2 regions of the Holtiella tumoricola genome follow, and region 1 is predicted to be linked to the other one. Evidence: predicted binding sites of a transcription regulator. Region 1 holds the regulator's gene; the other holds the start of a gene.
The links. Region 1 encodes Rex, which represses fermentation and respiration genes when NADH is low (regulators of the CRP and FNR family bind a similar motif). Its sites were predicted from a motif close to ATTGTTAANTANTTAACAAT; they were not measured.

Region 1 (3,217 bases):
GCAAATACTTTAACTTCTTCTTCAAGCCCTTCTAATGTTGTCACCTTTCTTCCATTTGCACGTGCTGCTAATGTTGAGCAAGATAAAACAGGTACTTCATCTAACCACACTGTACATAAGCCACAATTAGCTGTATCACAACCACGTTTTACACTGTAATAACCTTCACTACGCAAGAAATCAATAAGGAGTAAATCACTTTCAATTTCTCTTTCATGTACTTTATTATTAATCCATACTTTTATTTTCATGATGCTCTCCTCACTTATGCTCTAATCTCATCTATAGCTCTTTTAACTAATGCTTGTGCTAACTGTTTGCGATAAGCTTCACCTGCTCGTAAGTTAGTCCCAAAATCTAACTCCTCTACAACCTTTTGTGCAGCCGCCTCAATTGTAGATTCTGTTAAACCACCTTGTAATAAAGCTTCTGCTTCATAGGCACGTTTTGCTTTATGAGGTCTTGCCCCTACCGAAATTTTTACGCCTTCATCAGCCTGACTTACAGCTACTGCAAGTACTGGGAAATCTGTTGCACTATTGCGCTGAGTATGATAGCTCGCTTTACTATCACTTTTTCGGATCATAACTTTTACAAGTATATCTTTATTTCTCTTTGCATTTACAAAGTCTTCTAAAGGCATAACACCACCTTTGTAAAGTTCCACATAAGTATCTAAAGCAAGCAGTGCTGTTAATACATCTGAAAAACCAAATCTTCCAAATACACTTCCACCTATAGTTGCAACATTTCTAAATTGTGTTCCTACAATGTCCTTAACACAATTTGCTACAATACCATCAAAATGCTCTTGTAAAAGCCTACTTGTTTCTACCTGTCTTAGGCTTGTCATACATCCGATTTCAATGTATTCATCTGTTTCTGTAATTTGGTCAAGTCCAAGTTTAGATAAATCAATAGCAGTATGTACAGCTTGTTTACCCATTTTAAGCCATAGCATGCCCCCTAAAATAACATTTTTCTTGTTGGCTACAAGCGTTTCGTACGCTTCTTCTAAACTAGTTGCTAATAAATACTGGTTAATGGTAATCACGCAAGACTCTCCTTTTATATTAAATCTATTTTTAAAATATTTTAGGCGCTAAAAAAGAGAAAAACTACAGTTTTCTAGCTTCCCTCTATCTATTTTCTTAATTATTTTTTTAAAATCCTATAATAATTTCTCTAATTATTATATTAGAATGTAAACTTACGTAAGTCAATACAATTTCGAACATTTTTCATTTCTATCGACTTTATAGTTCTATTTTTTCTTCATTTTATATAGAACCACTTATTTTTTCAAAAAAAATGTTCGGAATTCTTTTATTATATTCTGCTATCATTCTTATCTTTTTTCTAAGATAAATGTATAAAAAAATGTCCATCTATCTCTGTTATTTTTCAACGTATGATAGACGAACATTCTAAGTTTACGACTTTCCATATAGTTTGGAAGTTATTGATTTTATTCACCTTCACATTCATTAATTCTGTAAGCTAATGTCATTAATGAATGTGATAAATGTACATTTTCTACTTGTACGCCGTCTGGTACAAATAAATCTACAGGTGAGAAGTTCCATAAACCTCTTACACCCCATTTAGCCAGATTTTCGGCTGTTTCTTTAACTTTAGTCTTAGGCATTGTCAAAATAGCAATATCTACTTTATGTTCCTTAACGAACTCTTCCATTTTGTCTATATCCAGAACTTCTATTCCACGAATACTCATACCTACAAGTCTTGGATTGACATCAAATAATCCGATTAAATTAAAACCACGCTTTTCAAAGCTTGTATAATTTGCAAGAGCCTGTCCTAAATTCCCTACCCCTACAATAATCATACTATGTGTATTTTCAAGTCCTAATATTTTTCCGATCTCTTTGTGTAAATATTCAACATTATATCCATATCCTTGTTGTCCGAAACCGCCGAAGTTGTTAAGATCCTGCCTAATTTGAGAAGCTGTAACTTTCATTTTTTCACTTAGTTCTCTAGAAGATATTTTAGTTACGCCATTGTCAAGCAATTCTCCTAAATACCTATAGTACCTTGGCAATCTTCTAATTACTGCCATTGAAATCTTTCTCTCTTCAGTCACATCTTTACCTCCTTCTTTTTACTCTTATTCTATAGTATAGCATTTTAGTTTTTTTTTTGTCAATCTACATAGTTCATTCATAGCTTTTATTTTTGTCGTTTTTCTGTTAATATGAAACTACAATAATGAGGAGGTTCACTTATGATTGCTAATTGTCATGGTATTCGTAAGTCTTTTAACGAAGAACTTGTGTTAAAAGATGTTTCATTTCATATAGAAGATACAGAAAAAGTTGCCCTAGTTGGAAATAACGGGGCCGGCAAAACAACTTTATTCCGAATTTTAACTGGGGAACTTCACCCTGATGAAGGTGATCTATTTTTTGCAAAAGGATCCACTATTGGTTACTTAGAACAAAATATGCAGTTTAATTCTACTCATACGGTATATGAGGAATTACTTCATGTATTTGATGAGGTCATTGCATTAGAAGCTAAGCTTCATCAAATGGAAGAAGAAATTTCTCGTACTCATTCTATGGAATTAACCCATACGTACGATGCACTCCGTATAACTTTTGAAGATAAAAAGGGCTATGAATATAAAAGTCTTGTAAAAGGTGTTCTAAAAGGATTAGGCCTTAAAGAAGAAATTTATAATCAACCCATTACCACTTTATCCGGTGGTCAAAAAACACGTGTTGCCCTTGCTAAGCTTCTTTTAGAAGAGCCTAGCCTTCTCCTTCTTGACGAACCAACTAACCATCTTGATATCGCAGCTACAGAATGGTTAGAAAATTACTTAAGAAGTTACAAAGGTGCAGTTCTTGTAATCTCTCATGACCGTTACTTCCTTGATCGTGTTGTAACGAAAGTCGTTCACTTAGAATTTGGTCGTGCTATGGTCTATAATGGCAATTATAGTAACTTTATCATTGAAAGTGAAAAAGTCTATGAAGCAGCTATGCATCAATATGAAAAACAGCAACAAGAAATTGCCAAACAACGTGCTGTTATCGCTAAACTTCGTCAATTTAATCGAGAAAAATCTATCAAACGTGCAAGAAGCCGTGAAAAACTTTTAGATAAAATAGAAGTTATGGACCTACCTACCATAGATGACAAGCCTATGAATCTAGTACTTACACCACGTATTACTAGTGGAAACGAT
Region 2 (3,217 bases), on a different contig from region 1:
TACACCCTTAGGAAGTCTAAAAAAGTTACAAACTTTGCCACACATACGAAAAGTCACCCTAAGTCTAGTCTTTGTGCACTGCACAGGGAGGAAAAGACTGTCTTAGGGTGACTTTTTGTGCTCTAATAGGGTTTATGCAAATCTAAATGTGTATAATCTATAACTCTTAGAGAGTCATTAATGCTTTTTTCAACTGCCTTCTTTGCGTATATTTCTACATTCTTGTTCTGGCGCGGATCATGTGTCAGACAAGCTGCTCCGCCAATACATCCTCCAACACAAGCCATTCCTTCTATAAAATTAAAGGTATTCTTCCTCATCTTGAGAATCTTCAACGCCTTATCTACCTCCTGTAGCCCATTACAAACTAGAGGTCTATAACTAGAAGGTGGCAAGTTTTTTGTCTCTATAATGGATGCAACTGCATCCGATACGCCTCCCGTCCTTGCAAAAGAACGCCCAAAGTATGAAGCATTATTCAAAACTTCTTCTGTGCACTCACTCATGTTAATGCCATAGGCATCTATTAATGCTTCTAGTTCTTCAAATGTCATTGCATAAATTTTCTCTCCGGCTTTCTCATAACGTAGCTTTTCTTCTTTATTTGCCATACATGGTCCTATAAATACTACCTCCGCCTTGTCATCAATTTGTTTAATCAATCTTCTCGTAGCAATCATGGGTGATACCATTGTAGAGATATTCCCCACAAGCTCAGGATACTGTTTTTCTACATAGGATACAAATGCTGGGCAACAAGAGGTCAGCATACAAGATTCTTCTCCCTCTATGACACGTTCAACAAATTCTTTTCCTTCATAATAAGCTACTAAATCTGCTCCTAAAGCTGCCTCTATTACATCAGTAAATCCTATTTGCTTGATAGCACCCACAATCTGACCAATATTAGCTGTATACTGAGTGACTATTGCTGGTGCAATAACTGCATATACATTAACATTTTTATCTTTTCTAGATTGCTCTATCAACTTGGTAATAGGTATAATCTCACTTTGGTCACTTATTGCACCAAAAGGACATTGGTAAACACATGCACCGCAGCTAATGCATTTTTCATCTTCTATTTTTACTTTATTATCATCACAAATTTGAATGGCTTTCCCCTTACAAGCACGTATACATGGTTTTAAATTATCTACTATAGCATTGAATGGGCAGACCTCCTTACACTTCCCACAACTCACACATTTGCTATAATCAATGTGGGCTTTGCCATCAATTTTCTCAATGGCACCACATTTACATGCCTGCATACAGCGTTGTGCAAAACATCCTCTACATGAATCTGTAATAGTATAATGTTCCCTTGAACATTCGTCACAAGCACTTTCGATAGTATGAATAATATTTTGTCCTGGTAGCATAAGATTAGAGGCTAAATTAACCCTCTCTTCTATAATCGCTCTCTCATGATAGACACAACATCTTGAAATCGGCTTATTCCCTGGTAAAATTTCATTAGGAATTTGATATTTAGTTGTATCAAAACTTTGATCTATTGTTTTTTGAATAACCTTTTTAAGTACCTCATATCTAATCCACTGCACATCTGTTTCAAAAGTTCTCATTATGTTTCTCCCCCTTATTATAAATAAGCTACAATCTCATCTTGAAAGATCTGAGAAACATTCTCCCTGGATACAGATAAAACCTTACCATCCCAACGTTTTACTGATACTGCATCTACACAATTTTTAAGACAAAAAGCTGCTGTAATCTCCAACTCACTTTGTAAGCTTTGCTCAACAATAAGTTTTTTTAACACCTCAATGACTTCATAAGAACCCTTAACATGGCACGCACTCCCTATACAAATACTAATTGTTTTCATTGTGCCCCCCTTATTATTTTTAAAATTTAATATAATATTATAATATATTCAATCCTACTTCAAATCAACAAGTTTGTTATATTTTTATCAAATAATTCTAAGATGAATTGAATTTTTCAATTAAACTTATGCTTATTTCAAATTTCTTATTACATAATCCGTTCATAACTACAAATACTAAAAGAACATTTCAAACACAAAGCGAGGTTGATGAAATGAACTCAAAAAATCGTAAAGTTTCATGTGATGAAACCCCTATCAAAGTTCCTTTAGCAGCTATGCTCTCTACCGAAAATCTTGGTGGAGGGGTAGAAATGAATACGGATAACCTAGGCGCAGGTCTTACTGAATATATAGGCTGGCGTATGGTTGAGGAGGATTCTAAAAACTAAGTATTACAAAAATACCCCTAAGGTATTGTTGCTTCTATCTAAGCAATCTACCTTAGGGGTATTTTTATTTTTTATTATTTTATTATAAACTCCTGGGCATATGGTAAAGTCTCTACCCATCTACAGAAAGTATGCCACTCTTCTAATTTATGATGTTTACGCGCTGTATACATATTACGGATGTTCTCATAAGTCATTGAACATGTACGCATTTGATTATAGCTTGATGGTAACAATTGAATGATACTGTACCAAGTTGTTTTATCTTTTGTTTCGTTAAAATCTACACGAAGTGTCTCTAACTGTTTAATGATTAAATCCATTGTTGCAAGTGTTGCTTCATTCATATGATCTGTGCTGAAATCTTCTACTTCAAAAGCTTTACTATGAATCTTATGCATTGTACTTGTAGAGTTTGTAGTTGTACCTACTTTGTAAGTATCGTATTCTTTCCACCAGTAAAGAGGTGCTGTAATATCTACAGAAACAAAGATTTGACGTAAGAATTTGCGGTGATCACTTCCTGCTTTACAAAGTCTTGATCCTAAATCTAGATCATTCTCTCCAAGGATATAGTTACCTTCTTCGTCATAATGACTGTCTATTCTATGCCAGCTATTCATTGGATTTCTTGCTCCGCGAATAGCATTTTCAATGTTCATAACATCTGTACGTTCTAATCTAATCATCTTCATTCTCCCTCATTTTAATCTAAAGTTACCCATGTATCGATATGATAAAGGTATAAACATTTCTCTTTAACAGGAAGCCCTGTAATTTCGCTTAAGGCTCTTGCATAGAGTTCAAGCTGTACACTATAGCGTTCTTTAATACGCTTAATGCCTTCTTCTATGCCATGCTTATCAATATAATCTGTCTTATAATCAATAATGACTAAACCATCTTCTTCTATAAAGCATGTATCTACTACCCCTTGTAGTAAGATTTCTTCTTCTCTATCATAGATTTCTTC

Region 2: the regulator Rex is predicted to act here: its motif matches at 1,925-1,944, upstream of PBV87_RS22230 ((2Fe-2S) ferredoxin domain-containing protein).

The regions. Positions count from the first base shown of each region.
Region 1 is NZ_JAQIFT010000007.1:69,440-72,656, reverse strand. Features, by position in the region: gene PBV87_RS01130 ((2Fe-2S)-binding protein) at 1-251, opposite strand, end outside; gene PBV87_RS01125 (FAD binding domain-containing protein) at 266-1,054, opposite strand; gene PBV87_RS01120 (redox-sensing transcriptional repressor Rex) at 1,469-2,107, opposite strand; gene PBV87_RS01115 (ABC-F family ATP-binding cassette domain-containing protein) at 2,249-3,217, shown strand, end outside.
Region 2 is NZ_JAQIFT010000074.1:55,551-58,767, forward strand. Features, by position in the region: gene PBV87_RS22225 (monomeric [FeFe] hydrogenase) at 123-1,589, opposite strand; gene PBV87_RS22230 ((2Fe-2S) ferredoxin domain-containing protein) at 1,607-1,852, opposite strand; gene PBV87_RS22235 (hypothetical protein) at 2,068-2,244, shown strand; gene PBV87_RS22240 (hypothetical protein) at 2,319-2,933, opposite strand; gene addA (helicase-exonuclease AddAB subunit AddA) at 2,951-3,217, opposite strand, start outside.